3 regions of the Gordonia insulae genome follow, and region 1 is predicted to be linked to each of the others. Evidence: predicted binding sites of a transcription regulator. Region 1 holds the regulator's gene; each other region holds the start of a gene.
The links. The regulator LexA, encoded in region 1, represses DNA repair genes until DNA is damaged. The targets are predictions, from matches to a motif close to CGAACANNTGTTCG.
Positions count from the first base shown of each region.

Region 1 (6,305 bases):
TCCTCGGCGACCGCCCGGCCCTGGCAGGCCCGGCGGACACCGCGCATCACCTTCTCGCGGCTGAACGGTTCGGTCACCCCATTGCGTTTGACCACCGACAGGACCGCGCTCTCCACGGTCGAGAACCGGCGCCCGCACTCCGCACACGAACGGCGTCGTCGGATCGCCTGCCCTTCGTCGGCGACACGCGAGTCGATGACCTTGGTGTCTTCGTTCTTGCAAAACGGGCAGCGCATGTCGTCCTCACGCACATCTCGGGACACGCCGGCGCACCGGATGCTCGCTGCGCCGTGCCGGTTTCCGGCTGGACCCTGTGTCACGAGGATACCGTCCGACGATCAGCGGTAGGCGGGCGCGATCAGCGCCTGACCCACGCGGAGACCCGACGACGGGAGGTCGTTGCGCTCGACGATCTGCTGGATCACCGCCGCGCGCGGCACGTCCGGCGCGACCCGGTCCGCGATGGAGCTCAGCGAGTCACCCTGTCGGACGTGGACGATCTCGGTGCCCGCCGGGGTGGGCGCGACCGAGGCCGCGTAGTTCGACCCGATGATCGCCACCGCCCACACCAACACCGCCAGGGCCCCGCCGAGCACGACCGCGAGGGCCGTGGTGCGCCGGCGCACATAGATGCGTCGGTCGACCGCGGGTGCTGCGCAGCGCGTGCCCGCGACGACGGGCGCCGCGACCCGTCCCGCGGGTCGGCGATCCGCGGGTCGCGTGCGCTCCACCTGGGCGCCGCGCCGTGGCCGGGTGCTGACACCCGTGACCGGACGGCCGACCTGGCCGGTCCGCCCGGTGCCGAAGGGCGAGGCCGCGCGGCCGCGGGCCCGATGTGTCGGGCTGCCGGCGTCACGCATCGGGACGCCGGTGGTCGCCGGACGGGTGCGGGTGAGAGTCGACGTGCTCATCGTGTCCTCCTCGGTTCCCGATCGACGGGTGTCGATCACATGTTCGATGGAACGCATGTTCGATTTGTAGCACGTGTCGCCGACAAAGTCTCGACACGCGTCGAACAAATGTTTGAACAAGTCGGAACGGTCGGTTACTGTCGGCGCTACAGGAACGCATCGACCAGCCACTTTGCGAGCGAGGCTCCCCAGACAGCGCGACAGCCACCAGCCGACGCGCAGACACCGACAGAGAGGACTCACCGATGAGCGACAAGGCCGGCGGGCGGCGTCCAGCGCCCCGCGGGATCGATGACAGCCAGCCCGATGGTGTGACGGGCCCGACGTCGGACCCGGTCGCGGATGCCCCGGTCGTCGTCGATCCACAGGTGGCGGAGTCGACCCTGACCCCCCGTCAGCGCGGTGTCCTCGAGTTCATCCGTCAATCGGTGCGTGAGCGCGGCTACCCGCCGAGCATCCGGGAGATCGGCGATGCCGTCGGCCTGACGTCCACCTCATCGGTCGCACATCAGCTCCGCACGTTGGAGCGAAAGGGCCTGTTGAAGCGCGATCACAACCGTCCGCGTGCGGTGAACATCCAGGACGGCGACCACAACCCACCCGGCGGGACCTCGGCTCAGGCCGACGACCCACAGCTGCCGACACCGACCTTCGTCCCGGTGCTCGGTCGGATCGCGGCCGGCGGCCCGATCCTGGCCGAGGAGGCCGTCGAGGATGTGTTCCCGCTGCCACGCGAATTGGTGGGCGAGGGCTCGCTGTTCCTGCTTCGGGTGGTCGGTGAATCGATGATCGACGCCGCCATCTGCGACGGCGACTGGGTTGTCGTCCGGCAGCAGAACGTCGCCGACAACGGCGACATCGTCGCGGCGATGATCGACGGGGAGGCGACGGTGAAGACGTTCAAGCGCAAAGACGGTCACGTCTGGCTGATGCCGCACAACGAGCTGTTCGAACCCATACCCGGGGACGACGCGGCCGTGCTCGGCAAGGTCGTCACGGTGATGCGTCGCATCTGATCACCCCGCTCTGATCACCCCGCGACGAGCACTGTCGGCGGCCGGGACTCCCGGCCGCCGAACCGTTGCTCGCTCGCCCGTGCGCCGGTGACTCAGCCGGCGAGCGCCGCCGCGGCCGCGGCTCGCGCTGCGGCGGGATCGGCCGTGGCGAGCGCGGCCTCCGCTGCGACGCGGCACTGCTCGGTACTGACGAGACCCAGGCGCGCGCCCACCGCGGCCGCGGCTGCCGGAGCCGCCGACAACGAGGTGACGCCGAGTCCGATCAGGACGCACGCGAGCAGCGGATCGGCCGCCGCCTCGCCGCAGACGCCGACCGGCTTGTCGAGATCGCGTCCGGCCCGCGCGACCGTCGCGATCAGCGCCAGGACCGCGGGCTGCCACGGATCGGTCAGCGTCGCGAGTTCGGCCGACATCCGATCGGCGGCCATCGTGTACTGCGTGAGGTCGTTGGTGCCGATGGAGACGAAATCGACCTCGGCGAGGATCGCGGGTGCGAGGATCGCCGCGGCCGGTACCTCGATCATCACTCCCGCGACCAGCCCGCGGCTGCGCACCTCACCGGCGAACTCGGCGGCCTCCGCGGCCGATGCGATCATCGGCGCCATGACCCAGGGTTCGGCCGTACTCTTCGCCGCCGCGGCCGCGATCGCGTCCAGCTGCGTCGCCCGGATCTCGGGGTGGTCGAGGGCGATCCGGTTGCCCCGCACACCGAGTGCGGGATTGGCCTCGTTGAGCTGGGTGACGAACTTCAGCGGCTTGTCCGACCCGGCGTCGAGCGTGCGGATGACCACCTTCTGGCCGGGGAACGCATCGATCACCTCGCTGTAGAGCGTGGTCTGCTCTTCCACCGTCGGTGCGTCCGTGCGGTCGAGGAACGCCAGTTCGGTCCGGAACAGCCCCACTCCCTCGACGGGGTATCCGGTCGCCGTGCGCGCCGACGTCCCGTCCGCCACGTTGGCCAGCACGGCCACCTCGTGTCCGTCCGCGGTCCGGCCCGGACCGGACCAGTCGGCGATGGCGGCGGCACTGCGTCGACTCTCCTCGACGTCGGACTCGGCACTCGCCGCGTCGGGCTCGATCTCCATCGTGCCCGCCGTGCCGTCGACCAGGACGCTGGTGCCTGCCGGCACCGATGCCAGGCCGGTGACCGCGACGATGCACGGAATCCCCAACTGGCGGGCGATGATCGCGGTATGACTCGTCGGGCCGCCGAGTCGGGTGACGAGCGCGGTGATCCGGGTCGGATCCAGTCCCGCGGTGTCGGCGGGTGCGAGGTCGTCGGCCAGCAGGACCGACGGCACGTCGGGTTCGGGCACGCCCGGTTCCGGCACTCCCAACAGCTCGGCGACGACCCGGTCGCGTACGTCGTTCAGGTCGGTCACGCGCTCGGCCATGAGCCCGCCCAGCTTGGTGAACATGGCGGCGAACTGTTCGGTCGCGGCCACGGCCGCGGCCGGTGCCGCGGTGCCCTTCGCGATCAGTGCCGATGCGGCGCCCACCCAGCCGCGATCCTCGGCGAGGCCGGCCGTCGCCGACAGCACCTCGGCCGCCGCACCCGAGGCGTGTGAGGCACGGTCACGGAGTCGGCCGGCGACCGCGGAGGCGGCGTCGGCGAAACGCTTGGTCTCGGCCTCACGCTCGTCCGCGGGCAGCGGCGGTGCTGTGTCGGGGTCGTAGACGGGACGCTCACCCGGCCAGACCGTCGGCCCGTAGGCCTTTCCCCGACGACCGGCGTTCCGTTCAGTACGTGTGTCTGCTCCACCGAAGTCCTATCTGTACGTCGACCGGGCGGCCAAATGTGGATTGCGAAGGTGTTCGGCCACTTCTGTGATTCAAGTTACAAGAAATCCTTGACTTGTCAACACAAACAGGCGTAAACACAGATATAGCAACATCAAAGTCCACACATTCCAACAGACGAGGACATCGTGTACGCGGAAGAACGTCAGCAGGCGATCGCCGACCAGGTGCGTGCCAACGGTCGCGCCTCGGTCGCCGCGTTGGCGACGCTGTTCGAGGTCACCAGCGAAACCGTGCGCCGCGACCTCGCGGTCCTCGAACGTGCCGGCCATCTGCAGCGGGTGCACGGCGGCGCGGTCCGCCCGGGCGCCACACCGGTCGTCGGCGAACAGGGCATCGACGTGCGCCAGATGACGCGCACCGAGCAGAAGGTCGCGATCGGCCGGGCCGCGACCCGCTTCCTGCCGCCCGACGGTGGGTCGGTCTTCTTCGACGCCGGGACCACCACCTTCCAGGCCGCCGGCGCGCTGCCGCGCGACCGCAAGCTCACCCTGATCACCCACAGCATCCCGATCGCCGCGGTCCTGGCCGGCCACGGGTCGTCGGACCTGCACGTCCTCGGCGGGCGGGTGCGCGGCCTGACCCAGGCCACCGTCGGCGCCGAGACGGTGGCCGCGCTGGAGCGGATGCGCATCTCCACGGCCTTCGTGGGCACCAACGGGATCAGTGAGGCACACGGCCTGTCCACCCCGACCCCGAGGAGGCGGCCATCAAGGCGGCCATCGTCAGGGTCGCCAACCGCGTTGTCGTGCTGGCGGATTCGTCCAAGGTCGATCGCGAGGACCTCTCCTCCTTCGCGGATCTGGCCGACATCGACGTGCTGGTCACCGACGCCGGCATCGACGCGGTCACATCCGCCGCCCTGTCCGCCCGCGGCATCGAGATGGTGATCGCATGACCGAGAGAAGCCCCATGACGCAGTCCGCCGTCACGATCCTGACCGTGACCGCCAACCCCAGCCTCGATCGAACCCTCGAGCTGTCCGCGCCGCTGCACCACGGCGGTGTGCAGCGTGCCACCTCGGTCCGGGCCGAGCCCGGCGGCAAGGGCGTCAACGTCGCCCGCGTGGTCGCCGAGGCCGGTCTGTCGACCCGGGCAGTCCTGCCCGCCCGCACCGGCGATCCCCTGCTCACCGCGCTCGACGACGTGGCACTCCCCTACCTGACGCTGCCCATCGAGGGCGAGGTCCGCTCCAACATCACGGTGGCCGACCCCGACGGGACGACGACCAAGATCAACGCACCGGGCTTCGCCCTCGTCGCCGCGCAGGCCGACCGACTCGCCGAGCTCGTCGTCGAGAACGCCCGCGGCGCCCGATGGGTCGCGCTGTGCGGTTCGCTCCCGCCCGGACTCCCGGACGACTGGTACCGCACCGTCATCGATGCTCTCGCGGAAGCGAACTGCCTCGTGGCGGTGGATACGTCCGGGGCGCCACTCGCGGCAACCGTGCAGGGGCGGGTCGACCTGCTCAAGCCCAATGACGAGGAGCTCGCCGAGGCGACCGGTGTCGATCCGGCCCGGCTGGTGGGCGCGACGGCACACGGCGACTACGCGCCGCTGATCGACGCCGCACGCACCCTGGTCGACCGGACCGGCGCGGCCATCCTCGCCACACTGGGCGCCGCAGGCGCGATGCTCATCACCGACTCGGGCACATGGTTCGCCACACCGCCACCGATCGTTCCGCGCAGCACCGTCGGTGCCGGCGACTCCGCACTCGCCGGTTACCTCATCGCCGAGAGTCGCGGCGACGCCGCGCCGGACCGGCTCCGCACCGCCGTCGCCTATGGTTCGGCCGCCACCGCACTCGCCGGTACCCAGCCGCCACGGCCCGACCTGCTCGACCTCGCGGGCGTATCGATCACCGACCTCTCGGGAGCCGCCCAGGTCGGATGACTCCCACCACCACGAACACGATCGCCATCCGGTCGGCACGACCTGCCAACGACGACAGCACACCCTGAAGTAGAAGGAAATCCGATGTCAGAACAGATCATCACGACGCAGACAGTGCGTCTCGACGTGGACGCGGGCGACGACCCCGCCGCCGTGATCGGTTATCTCGCCGAGGCGCTCGCCGCCGCCGGCCGGACGACCGACGCCGCCGACCTCACCCGCGGCGCTCTCGATCGCGAGGCCAAGTCGGCCACCGGGTTGCCGGGCGGAATCGCCATCCCCCATGCCCGCGCCGAATCCGTCACCGACGCCGGCCTCGCGATGGCCCGGTTGTCGAACAAGGTCGATTTCGGCGCCCCCGACGGCCCCGCGGACCTCGTGTTCCTCATCGCCGCACCGTCCGGCGGCGCGACCGAGCACATGAAGCTGCTGAGTTCGCTCGCCCGCTCCCTCGTGCGCCCCGACTTCGTCGCCTCCCTGCGCGAGGCCGACAGTGACGAGCGTGTGGTGCAACTCGTCGACGAGGCGATCAACCCGCCGCCGGCCCCGCCCGCCGGCTCCGCGTCCCCGGGTGCCGGTGCCGCCGCCACAGCCACCGGTGCCGCAGGTGCCGCGGCCGCCGCATCGGCCGACACCGCATCCGCGAAGCGCCCGTCGATCGTCGCGATCACCGCGTGCCCCA
Region 1 is NZ_CP033972.1:765,908-772,212, reverse strand. Features, by position in the region: gene nrdR (transcriptional regulator NrdR) at 1-236, opposite strand, end outside; gene D7316_RS03645 (LysM peptidoglycan-binding domain-containing protein) at 339-968, opposite strand; gene lexA (transcriptional repressor LexA) at 1,157-1,927, shown strand; partial or broken gene D7316_RS03635 (putative PEP-binding protein) at 2,020-3,689, opposite strand; partial or broken gene D7316_RS03630 (DeoR/GlpR family DNA-binding transcription regulator) at 3,856-4,625, shown strand; gene D7316_RS03625 (1-phosphofructokinase family hexose kinase) at 4,622-5,623, shown strand; gene D7316_RS03620 (PTS fructose transporter subunit IIABC) at 5,708-6,305, shown strand, end outside.

Region 2 (6,305 bases), 870 kb from region 1:
TGTGGGGGAGCAGCCCCAGGATGAGGGCGACCGCACCGAAGTAGTTCACGGCCATCAGTCGCTGGTAGTCGTGCAGCCGATCGGTCGAGTTGATGGTCGCCCGACGGATCGAGCGCCCGGCGTTGTTGACCAGGACGTCGACGTGGTCGTGTTCGGCGAGAACGGTTTTGATCAGTCGATTGACCGACTCCTGGTCGGTGATGTCGCACTGGTAGGCGTGCGCCCGACCCGGCGGTACGCCGTCCTTGCTCGCGGTCGCGTTCAGTTCGGCGACCGCGGCGTCGAGGCCGTCGGCGTTGCGGGCGACGATGATGACGTTCGCACCACGCGCGACACACATACGGGCGGTGGCCTTGCCGATCCCGCTGGAGCCACCGGTGATCAGGACGTTCTTGCCCACCAGCGGTCCGCGTGGGTCCCGGCGACGATGCCGGGCCGGATCGAGGTGCTCGGCCCAGTACGCCCACAGGCGTGGGCCGTAGTCATCGAGGTCCGGCAACGTGATGCCGTGATCGCGCAGTGCCGCGACGGTGAGATCCGATCGGAAATCGACGGTCAGGGCGACGGTGTCCAGCAATGCCGGCGGAATACCCTGCTGGGCGGCGACGAGATCGCGACCCACGCGCAACGGTCCGGTGCCCGCGAGTTTCAGCAGCGGCTCCACGACGGCATTGGGGATGACGTTACGGCCATGTGGCCCATGGAATCCCGGTGCGATGGCGTTGTACATACCGGTGATGCTCCGGCGCCGTGGGTCGGCCAGATGGTGGACGACGCCGCTGCGGCCCGGATCGTCGGCGCACAGCGCCACGATCGCAGAGGCGACGTAGTCGACCGGGACGATGTTGGTCGCGCCGAGGTCGGGCATGGGCAGTGGAAGCGCGGAGGGCAGGTGGCCGAGTAACTTCAGGTGACCGAAGAAGTAATACGGGCCGTCGACCTTGTCCATCTCGCCGGTGTGCGAGTCGCCGACCACGATCGACGGGCGGTATACCCGCCACCGCAGTCCCTCTCGCTCCCGGACGACCTTCTCGGCCTCGAACTTGGTGCGGTGGTAGGGCGACGGAAACCCCTGCCCCTTGTCGAAGTCGTCCTCGGTGAATGTGCCGCGATGGTCCCCGGCGACCGCGATCGAGGAGACGTGATGCATCATCGCGCCGACAGTCAGTGCGAAGTCGGCGACGCGCGCGGTGCCCTCCACGTTGGCCGCCTGTTGCGAATCGGCATCAGCGGTCATGTCGTAGATGGCGGCGAGATGGATGACGTGGTCGATGTCGGGGAGTGCGGAGGCGTCCACGCCCAGACCGGGCGCGGTGAGATCTCCGACGAGCGGTGTCACCTTGCCGGTGGCGTTCATCGCGGACAGTGATTCGCTGAAGCCCGGTAGCGTCCGCCCGCGCACGAGGGCGAAGATCTGGGCGTCGGGTTCGACGGTGAGAAGACGCTCGATGACCCGGTGGCCGATGAATCCGCTACCGCCGGTGATGAAGTAGGTCGTCATGACTGTGGTGTCCGATCCTCTGGCGTGATGTGATCAGCTGACAGTTCTTACTGGACGGTAAGAAGCCGGTTTCTACCCAGGGTGACATTTACATTGATGAATGGCAACATCTTGCCGGTCGAGTGTCGGACAGAGCGGGCCGATGACATCGCCGCGATCCGTGACGTGGTGACGGCAGCCTTCGGCCGATCGGACGAAGCGGATCTCGTCGATGCACTCCGTGGCGAACCTGACGTCTGGATTCCGGACCTCTCGGTGGTCGCCACCGCCGCCGGCGGCGAGATCGTCGGACATGCTCTGCTCACCCGATGTCGCGTGGGCGACGCGCCGGCACTCGCGTTGGCGCCCTGCTCTGTCGACCCCGGATGGCAGCGGCGCGGGGTGGGTATCGCCGCGATCACCTGCGCGCTCGGCCTCGCCCGGGGGCGTGCCGCGGAGAACCTGGTGGTGGTGCTCGGGCACCCGGAGTACTACCCGCGGTTCGGGTTCCGGCCGACATCGGAGGCCGGCATCTCGGCGTCCTTCGTCGTACCCGATGGGGCGCTGATGTACCTGGCGCTGGATCGTTCGCGTCCGATCCCGGCGGGCGTGATCACCTATCCGCCGGCATTCGGGGTGTGACATCTCCGCAATATAGCCAGGCAACTGTTCAGTTAGCTGTCTTATTTGGTAGAGTCGGGGCATGTCCGACGATGTGGACCTCCCAGCGATCGCGACCGACTTCCGGGTTGCCCTCGGCCAACTGATCCGACGCCTGCGGCAGCAGTCCCACACCTCCGATCTCACCCGATCGCAGACGAACGTGCTGGGCCGTCTCGAGCGCGAAGGGCCCGCCACCGCCAACGAACTGGCGCGGGCAGAAGGTATGCGCCCGCAGTCGATGGCCGCGATCGTCGGTGCGCTCCTCGAGGCCGGCCTGGTGTCGGGAACGCGCGATCCCCGCGACGGACGTAAGACGATCCTCGACCTGTCCCAGCAGGCGCGTGACGAATTCCGTGCCGGGCGGCTGGCTCGTGAGGATTGGCTCGCCGGACAGATGGCCGCGGTCCTGACCGACGGCGAGATCGCGCATCTCGCCTCGGCGACCGACCTACTCAGACGACTTGCCGAGTCGTGACAGACAGGAGAACTCAGCGTGAGCATGACGACACTCGATCCCCGGACGGCCTTGATCGTCATCGACCTGCAGCGCGGCATCGTCGGCCGTGAGCTGGCCCCACATCCGGCGCGGGAGGTGATCGATCGGTCCGTCGAGCTGGTCGATCGGTTCCGCGGGCACGATCTGCCGATCGCTTTCGTGACCGTCGAGGGACGGCCGCCGGGTCGAACCGACCTCGGTGGCGGCGGCCCACTCGACATGTCCGCCGGCTGGTCCGAGCTGATCGACGAATTCCGGCCCACGGCAGATGATCTCGTCGTCACCAAGTACGCGCGGAGTGCGTTCGCCGGCACCGGCCTCGCCGACGATCTCCACGAGCGTGGCGTCAGCCAGGTCGTGGTGGTGGGTATCGCGACCGGGGCGGGGGTGGAGTCCACGGCCCGCGACGCCCACGAGGCCGGATTCCACGTGACGTTGCCAGTCGACGCGATGACCGATTCCGATGGTGCTCGACATCAGCACAGTACGTCCGCCGTCTTTCCCCAGATCGCCGAGACCGGTTCGACCGCAGAGCTTCTCGAACTCCTCGACGCCACCCGGCGGTGACCGCCCATGCGCCGGCCGAGGTCGGCGTCGTCGCCGGTGAGAGGGGACCGAACCCGTTCGGATGGCGGTTCACGGGACCGCTGATGATGGGGTCCACCCTCAACCCGATCAACAGCTCGATGATCGCGACGGCCCTGGTCGGCATCGGAGTCGACTTCCACCGCGGACCGTCTTCGACGGCCGTGCTGATCTCCGTGCTCTATCTGTGCAGTGCGGTGATGCAGCCGACGATGGGCAAGCTGGCGCGGGTGTTCGGCGACCGGCGCGTCTTCGTCGGCGGACTGTGCATTCTGCTCCTGGCCGGCGTGATCGGCGCGCTGGCACCGGTGTTCGGGCTCCTCGTGTTGTCCCGGGCGCTGATCGGTGTCGGCACCTCGGCCGCGTATCCGACGGCGATGTCGCTGATCCGCAAGCGGGCCGACGCGGCGGGCATCGGCGTGCCGAGTCGGGTGCTCGGCGGATTCTCCATCGCCGCCCAGGTCATCGCGGTCATCGGACTGCCTGTCGGCGGCGTGCTGGCCGGGGTGTTCGGTTGGCGTGCGGTGTTCTTCGTCAACATCCCGGTTGCCGTGTTCACCCTGGTGTGGGTGTTGCGCAGTGTGCCGAAGGATTCGCCGGTGACCGACCGCGGCGGGCGAGCGGTACTGCGTGCGGTGGATCCCGTCGGGATCGTGCTCTTCGCCGGCACCGTCGTGACCGCGCTCGTCTTCCTGAGTGGGCTGACCTCACCGGCGTGGTGGCTGCTCCCGATCGTCGTCGCGCTGCTGGTGACCCTTGTGTGGTGGGAGAGGCGGACCGGTGAGCCGCTCATCGACGTTCGCATGATGGCGGGCAACGGCCCCCTGGTGCGCACGTATCTCCGGCAGGCGCTTGCGGCGCTCGGCTCGTACATGGCGATGTACGGGATCAGTCAATGGATGGAAGGAGCGGCCGGATACAGCGCATCGCAGGTCGGCCTCATCCTGATCCCGCTGTCGGCGGTGAGCATCGTCGTGGCCCGGGTGAACTCGACACGGGGATGGGTGCGTTGGCCGTTGCTGCTGACCGGATTGTGCTTCGCCGGCTCGGGGGCGATGGCGCTCTGCATCGGCAGTGGGAGCCCGGTCGTGGTGCTGATCGCGATGTCGGTGCTGTTCGGGCTCGCCAACGGCCTCAGCGGCTTCGCCAATCAGGCGACGCTGTACACGCAGAGTCCCGCCGAATCCATCGGCGTGGCGTCCGGGCTCTATCGCACATTCGCGTATTTCGGCGCGATCTTCTCCTCCAGCCTGATCGGTATCGCCTTCGGGCACAGGCGACCGACCGTGGTCTGCATCTCGTGGGAGTGGTGATCATCGTGATCGGGATGGTGCTGGTCGGCATGACGATCGGTGATCGGCGGATTCCGCGCAGCGTCGGATGACGCCCCTTCTGGTCTGTCGAACACATGTTCGATAGACTCGGGAAGTGGGATGGGATCAAGGGCCACCGACGTGGTCGGAGATGGAGCGGGTGCTCTCCGGTCGGGCGCGGGGCGACGGTCGGCCGGGCGAGGCATTCGGACCCGGGGACAACTCCGGGGGCGACGGCAACGACAGTCCCGCCTGGTCCCGCAAGCGTGGCACCTACCGCGCGGACGGTGTCGAACGTGGCCGGTCGTCGGTGCCCTTCGCCGAGCTCCACGCACACAGTGCCTACAGCTTCCTCGACGGCGCGTCGATGCCCGAGGAGATGGTGGAGGAGGCCCAGCGTCTGGACCTGCAGGCCCTGGCACTCACCGACCACGACGGCTTCTACGGTCTCGTCCGGTTTGCCGAGGCCGCTCGGGAATTCGCGATGCCGACGGTGTTCGGGGCGGAGCTCTCCCTGGAGCCCGACGTCACCCGGACCGGGATTCCGGATCCTCCCGGAGAACACCTGCTGGTGCTCGCACGCGACGGTGAGGGCTATCGGCGACTGTCCCGCACGATCGCCGATGCGCACATGGTGGCAGGGGAGAAGGGGCTGCTGCGCTACGACCGCGATGCCCTGCCCGACCGCGCGGGCGGGCACTGGCTGATTCTCACGGGTTGTCGTAAGGGCGCGGTCCGGCGAGCTCTCGACCGTGGTGGTCCGGAGGCGGCCGGGCACGCCCTGGCCGGATTGGTCGACCGATACGGTCGCGCCGACGTCGTGGTGGAACTGACCGCCCAGGCGTTGCCGGAGGACGACGAACGCAACGCGATCCTCGCCGGTCTTGCCCGCGATCTGGGGCTGACGACGGTCGCGACCACCGGAGCGCATTTCGCCGGTCCACGTCGGCGCAGGCTCGCGACGGCGGTCGCGGCGGTTCGGGCGCGGACGGACATCGAGACCATCGAGGGCTGGCTCCCGGGGGTCGGCGGTGCCCATCTGCGCAGTGGCGACGAGATGGCACGGCTCCTACCCGGCCACCCCGAGGCGATCGACAATTCCGTCGGATTGGCGGCCGACTGTGCATTCGAGTTGGGACTGATCGCGCCACAGCTGCCGCCGTTCGACGTCCCGGACGGCCATACCGAGATCAGCTGGCTACGGGAGCAGACCATGGCCGGGGCGTCGCGCCGGTACGGGCCCCCGGGTGCGCATCCACAGGCGTACCGGCAGATCGAACACGAGCTCGCCATCATCTCCTCACTCACCTTTCCCGGCTACTTCCTGGTGGTCGCCGACATCGTGAACTTCTGCAAGCGCAGCGACATCCTGTGTCAGGGCCGCGGCAGTGCCGCGAATTCCGCTGTCTGCTATGCCCTGGGAATCACGAATGTGGATCCGGTGGCCAACAAACTCCTGTTCGAGCGATTCCTGTCCCCCGAGCGCGACGGGCCGCCCGACATCGACGTGGACATCGAATCGGACCGTCGCGAAGAGGCCATCCAATACGTCTATCGCCGATACGGCCGTGATTACAGCGCGCAGGTCGCCAATGTCATCACCTACCGCGGCAAGTCCGCGGTCCGCGACATGGCGCGGGCACTGGGCTACGCCACGGGTCAGCAGGATGCCTGGAGCAAGGCTCCCGACGAGGCGCCCGGCGACGTCGCCGATCTGGCCGGCGAGATCATGGGTATGCCACGACATCTGGGCATCCATTCCGGTGGC
Region 2 is NZ_CP033972.1:1,638,192-1,644,496, reverse strand. Features, by position in the region: gene D7316_RS07450 (SDR family oxidoreductase) at 1-1,501, opposite strand, end outside; gene D7316_RS07445 (GNAT family N-acetyltransferase) at 1,598-2,122, shown strand; gene D7316_RS07440 (MarR family winged helix-turn-helix transcriptional regulator) at 2,184-2,618, shown strand; gene D7316_RS07435 (isochorismatase family cysteine hydrolase) at 2,643-3,206, shown strand; gene D7316_RS07430 (MFS transporter) at 3,203-4,537, shown strand; gene D7316_RS07425 (error-prone DNA polymerase) at 4,653-6,305, shown strand, end outside.
Region 2: a site for LexA is predicted at 4,626-4,639, ahead of D7316_RS07425 (error-prone DNA polymerase). Genes of this name have one in related genera too.

Region 3 (6,305 bases), 520 kb from region 1:
TCTCGGCCCGATCACGCACCTGGCGTTGGGGAAGTACGCCAGGGTCGTTCCGGGCCGAGGCCTCGACCCACCCGATCCCCTGTTCATCTGTGTGCCCCGCACGACTGTCTGCTAGAGCAGCGAGTCCAATGCGGCGGAGCCCGCTGCCGAGAAGTCCTCCTCGTGCTGACTCTGGTAGTCGCGCCAGGCCTGTGCGTCCCAGATCTCGAGGTGATCGAAACCGCCGATCACAACGCACTCCTTGGACAGGCCGGCGTAGGTCCGGTGTTCGCCCGACAAGGTGATCCGGCCTTGTCCGTCGGGCCGCTGCTCATCGGTACTCGCGAAGAAGTACCGCTGAAAGGCCCGCGCCTCGGGGTCGTTGCGCGATGCCGCCATCGTGCGCTCCGCGATCGCGTCGAACTCCTCGGCCCGATACACCGACAGGCTGCGGTCCTGGCCTCGTGTGACCATCACCCCTCCTGCCAGCGCGTCGCGAAACTTGGCGGGCAACGTGAGTCGCCCTTTGTCATCGAGTCGGGGCGTGTAGGTGCCGACAAATCGCACGGACATGTCGTCACCTCCTGCCCCACCAGGTTCGACGTCCGGTCCGTCTCACCCAGTGCTGCCACAGTACCCCACTTTCCACCACTTTCCACCCCCAACACCCCACCCATGCCCCACACGATCACAAACTCCCAGTTCAACGGCATCAGAGCAAGTGGGGACGTCGATCAGATCCGGCGCGTCGCGCCAGGTTCTGGGTGGTGCTTGTGGTGCTGGAACACATCAAAGTGCCAGGTGAGATGCCCTTGATTGGGACGGTGGGGCAAAGTGGGGCACCCCGGTGGGGCGAAGTGGGGACCACGGTGGGTCAGCGTGGGGAGACCGGCGAGTCCGTCGGGGTGGATGTGGATGGACGCCGTGAGCCGTCCCGACACGCACCAAGGCCGCACACCAGTTGGTGTGCGGCCTTGGTGAAGCCAATGCCCGGGCCGTGCCCGGCGAAGGATCTACTCCTGCTCGAAACGCCTGTTGAAACGGTCTTCCATGCGCTCGGAGAACTTGCGCTTGGGTGCGCCCGCCCGCTGTTCCTTGCCGCCGCCACGGCCGGCTCCGCGATCAGGCCCGGGCGTCCGTCCGTTCCCGCCCATGAGCGCGAGCAGACCGGCCCCGAACATGATCAGGAAGCCGATGAGGCTGATGATCGGGAACCCGCCGACCTTGACGTCCACGATGAGACCACCGACGAGCAGAACCAGACCCACGACGAAGATGGCCACGGCTTGCAACCGACGCCGGCCGCTGGACCTCCCGAGGCGACGGCGCTTGACGCTCGACGCGAACTTCGGGTCTTCGGCATACAGAGCGCTTTCGATCTGTTCGAGCATGCGCTGCTCGTGCTCCGAAAGAGGCACCGACCCTCCTAACTCCCAAACTCAACCGACCCGACCACACGACCGCTGTCGAACCGTGTGCGCTGTCGACGCCGTTCAGCCGCTGTATACGACTTCAATTCCCATGATACGAGCAGAATCATCCGGCGACCACCATTACCCGAGGTTGAGTCGGATCGCCGTGTCACGCGGTGCGGTCGGACCGCACATTCTGATGAGGCAGCTTACCTTGCTCGTAGGCGATCACGAGCGCCTCCACCCCGTCGAGCAGATCGATCACCCGCTCGCGCATCACGCGTACCGCCGACTCCTCGAGCGTGCGGATCAGCCCGGATTCGATGTCGAGCCGGATGCGTGAACGCACGGCGAAGAACTCCGCGAGTTCGCCGAGCTCGGGCACGACCACCGGCAGACGGTTCCATGCGCTGCGGGAATGCCGGCGACGGGCCGGGCGTGTGGACGGTTCGTAGATCTCGATGGCCGCCCCTGCCGCACGCAGGGCCGTCAGATAGTACTGGCGGAAGCGCTCCGCCGGATCGTCGACGCCGTCGGCGTTGTCGAACAACACCTGGGCGCGATCGAGCAGGTCACGACTTCGACGCACGATGATCGGATCGATGTCCATCGCGGTCTGCGAGGTGGGGATCGAGCGGGGCATCGCACTCCTCCTCGGGTTGGCCGGCTCGTGTCTGCGTTGTACAACTGCTTTGTACAACGCCGGCCCGACAGCTGACGCTTCCCTCGTTGGCCGTCGGGCCGGCGCATGCGTCGGCGGGTGGGGACAGAACAGCTTGCGGAGGCTGATTCATCGAACACCCGTTCGACATATTCAATATAGCTAGCACGCGGGCCGGCTTCAAGACGGCCGCGGACACGGATGCCCAGAGTTCGACGAGAGGACAGACGTTCGTTGACGATCCGCCTCGTTGAGCTGACCGGTCAGGATGCCCCGGTGTGGCTCGAGCCCGCGCTCGACATCTATGTGACCGCCATGGATTACCCCCGCGGCACCGAGATCCACCGGGCGGCGCTGTGGCGTGACCACATCAGTCGTCCGGGGTGGCGGGCCGTCGGTGCCGTGGCAACCGTCTCTCCCGCCGAGGTCCGATCCCCGGATTGGGTGCGCAGACGGCTGTCCCGGCCGCTCGCGGTCGCCGACAACGAAGTGCTGGTCGGCATCGCCTACGGCTACCGGGGTGCACGCGACCAGTGGTGGAATCAGCAACTCCGGATCGGACTACGCCAGTCCGGGCAGCCGGCCGCGCAGGTCGACGAGATCACCCGCGACTACTTCGAACTCACCGAGCTGCACGTCCACCCCAGCGCCCAGGGCCGCGGCATCGGCCAGTGGTTGCTCGGTCGGCTGCTCACCGGTCGCACCGAGCGATCGGTGCTCCTGTCCACGCCGGAGATCCCCGCCGAGAACAACCGAGCGTGGTCGCTCTATCGACGCCTCGGCTTCGTCGACGTCCTCCGGCACTTCACCTTCACCGGCGATCCTCGTCCGTTTGCCTTCCTCGGCCGTCCGCTGCCGCTGGTTCCCGACGATCCGGGTCGGCGATGACGCCGGAGGGTGGAGCATCGATGACATGGCACACGAGATGATCCGACAGTGACACCCTCTTCGACGACACCCTCATCGACGACACCCTCCACGACGCCCGGCCATCCCGCCGTCGACGCGATCGTCGTCGGGGCGGGCCACAACGGCCTCGTCGCCGCGGCGTACCTCGCGCGCGACGGGCGGTCGGTGCGGGTGCTCGAACGTGATGACGTCGCGGGCGGCGCCGTCTCGACCATCGAACGGTTCCCCGGCTACCGGGTGGATCGCGGATCGTCGGCGCATCTGATGATCCGTCACTCGCCGGTGCTCGACGAGCTCGCGCTGACCGATCACGGCCTGCGCTACGTCGACTGCGATCCGTGGGCGTTCAGCCCCGCCACCGACAACTCGGCGCCGATCATCTTCCGTACCGACCTCGACGCCACCTGCACCTCGATCGAGCGGGCCGTCGGGACCGCCGACGCGGACGCCTACCGGAGGTTCGTCGAGGTGTGGCGACCACGTGCCCGGTCGGTCATGCGTTCGTTCTACGGGCCGGCCACGCCCGGCCGGTTCGCCACCGCGTTCACCGGCCTGACGGGGACCGCCACCACGGCCCGTCGCGGCCCGGTCGGCCGTCGAACCGGTGCGATGCTCTCACTCACCCAGGAACTGATGTCCTCGGGCGACGCACTGCTCGACCGGTGGTTCACCGCGGAACCACTGAAAGCGGCGTTGGCCTGGTTCGGTGCGCAGTCGGGCCCGCCGATGGACGCGCCCGGCACCGCACCCATGATCGGTTTCGCCGCGCTCCAGCACGACATCCCGCCGGGACGGGCGGTCGGTGGCAGCGGCGCGCTCACCGAGGCGCTGCTCCGACGTCTCGGCAGCGACGGCGGCGAGGTGGCACTGGGCGACGGTGCCACCGCGATCACCCGGTGCGGCGATCACTGGCGCGTGGAGACTGCCGGCGGTGAACAACATTGCGGGACAACCGTGATCGCCGCATGTCACATCCTGACGACTCTGGACCTGCTGGCCGCGGGCGGCCTCCCCGCCCAGACCGTCGACCGCTGGCGCTCGCAGATCGTCGTCGGGGACGGCATCGGCATGGCGGTGCGACTCGGCACCGACGCGCTGCCCGCCTATCGAGATCTCCCGTCCGACCTCCCCCCGCACGGGGTGCACTCGGCGCTCGGTCTGCTCGTCACCGACCGTGCCCAGCTCCGTCGCGCGCGCGCCGCGGCCTCGGTCGGCGAGTCGCCGGAGCGGCCGGCGTGCGTCTCGATGGGGTACTCGGCGATCGACCCGACCCTGGCACCACCCGGAAGACACCTGGTCAACGTCTGGGCGCAATGGCATCCGTACCGCCTGGCCGGTGGCCGGACGTGGGCGCAGGCCGGACCGGGTGCGGCGGCGGCCGTGGTCGCCGAACTCGACCGGCACGCCCCCGGATTCGGCGACCACATCGAGCACATGCACATCCAGACACCCGACGAACTCGAACGCGAGCTGGGGCTGATCGGCGGGAACATCATGCACGTCGAGATGAGCATCGACCAGATGTTCTTCTGGCGTCCACACCCCGACCTGTCCGCACACCGGGTGCCCGGCGCCGACGGCATCCTGCTGGCCGGGGCATCCACGCATCCCGGCGGCGGTGTGACCGGCGCCAGCGGGCGCATCTCCGCGCACCTGGCGATGCGCCGACGGTGAATCGCGACGACGTCCGGGCACGCCGTGGTGCGTCGGCCACGGTCGGCGCGGGTCGTCTGGCACGATGAGCATCGTGCGCTCGTCATCCCGCTGGTCCGCCATCCTGATGCTGCTGTCTCTGCTTGCCGCAACTCCCCTGCTCAGCGGGTGTCTGGAGCGTTCGACGACGGTCGGCGACCGGTATTCGGGAACCATCGTCGTGGCGACGTCGCCGGACAATCCGCGCGGCGCGCCGAAACTCGACGTCCCCGAGTCGATGGCGTCGCGGGTCAGCCTGAGCGACTACGACTCCGTCCCGGAGTCGGCCTCGACCACCGCGGGTGCTCCCGCGCCGACGCCGTCGGCGGCCGATCCCGCCGCTCCGCCGGCGAGCGGCGCACCCGGCGACGCCGCAGAGGACGCCCCCGAGATACCGCGGGTCGGTACACGTGCGGTCTTCACCGACCTCACCGCCGGCCAGTTCAGCCAACTCGGCGACATCGTCGCCGCCGCCTTCGGCGAGTCGGCGATGAGTATGGACCTCACCGCGAAGCGCAGTGGCGACGTGGTGCGGTTCCGCGGCAGCGCCGACCTGAGCGATCTGACCCCCGGCCGCGACCTGGTCCGGTTGACCGTCACCTTCGCCGGACCGGTGACCGCGACGAACGGCGACCAGATCGGCGAGAGCACGGTCACCTGGACGCCCGAGCCGCGCAAACCTTCCGACTTCAGCGCCGACGCGACCTATCCGGACCCGGCGACCGCCGCGGTCAGCAGCTGGTCGTGGTTCCTGGCGCTGATCTGCCTGCTCACCGTGCTGGTGGTCGCCGGGCTGGCGTGGACCAGGCGGGATCGCAGCCCGCGGCCCGGCAGGCCGCGGCCGTCGGCCGGCAAGAAGCCACCGACGAGCCCACCCACCCCGAAGACCACGGCGGGTTCGGGCGCCGGTCGCTGACCGGCCGGTAGGCCGGTCGGACCGCATCGGTCACCCGCGGAGGGAACCCGGATCGGTCAGCGAGCCGCCGACGCGACCGGGAGTACGGACGTCATGTCCACACCGAGCCGCTCGAGGACCTCGCTCGTCGCCTTCGCGAAGTTGAGGCTGCAGAAATGCAGGCACGGCGCACCCTCGGCGATGAGTCGCTCGGCGATCTCCGTCGCGAAATCGATCCCGACGGCGCGGACGGCCTCGCGGTCCTCCTCGGGACCGTCGCCTGCCGCCGCGGCGAACCTCTCCTGGACGTCCGGCGGGATGACCGAGCCGGAGAGCTCGGTCATCCGGCGCACACTCGCCAGCGAGGTGATCGGCATGATCCCGGGGATGACCGGTTTGTTGCCCTGCTCCGGGTCGGCGCGCGCCACGCGATCACGCAGGCGGAGATAGTCGTCGACATCGAAGAACATCTGGGTGATCGAGTACTCGGCACCGGCCCGCAGCTTGTCGACGAGGGTGCGGGTGTCGTGATCGAGGTCGATGGCGCGATGATGCCCCTCGGGGAACGATGCGACACCCACGTGGAAATCTCCGAGATCGTCGATCAGCCGGACCAACTGCTCCGCGTACTCGACCCCGTCCGGGTGTTTGGTCCACTCGCCCAACGGGTTTCCGGGCGGGTCACCGCGCAGCGCGAGGATGTTGGTGATGCCCTGATCGGCGTAGGCACCCACGAGCGCGCGTAGTTCCTCGATGC
Region 3 is NZ_CP033972.1:249,416-255,720, reverse strand. Features, by position in the region: gene mraZ (division/cell wall cluster transcriptional repressor MraZ) at 112-552, opposite strand; gene D7316_RS01285 (DUF3040 domain-containing protein) at 993-1,397, opposite strand; gene D7316_RS01280 (SAV_6107 family HEPN domain-containing protein) at 1,561-2,034, opposite strand; gene D7316_RS01275 (GNAT family N-acetyltransferase) at 2,287-2,940, shown strand; gene D7316_RS01270 (phytoene desaturase family protein) at 3,061-4,635, shown strand; gene D7316_RS01265 (LppM family (lipo)protein) at 4,700-5,569, shown strand; gene metF (methylenetetrahydrofolate reductase [NAD(P)H]) at 5,626-6,305, opposite strand, start outside.
Region 3: a site for LexA is predicted at 2,186-2,199, ahead of D7316_RS01280 (SAV_6107 family HEPN domain-containing protein). Genes of this name have one in related genera too.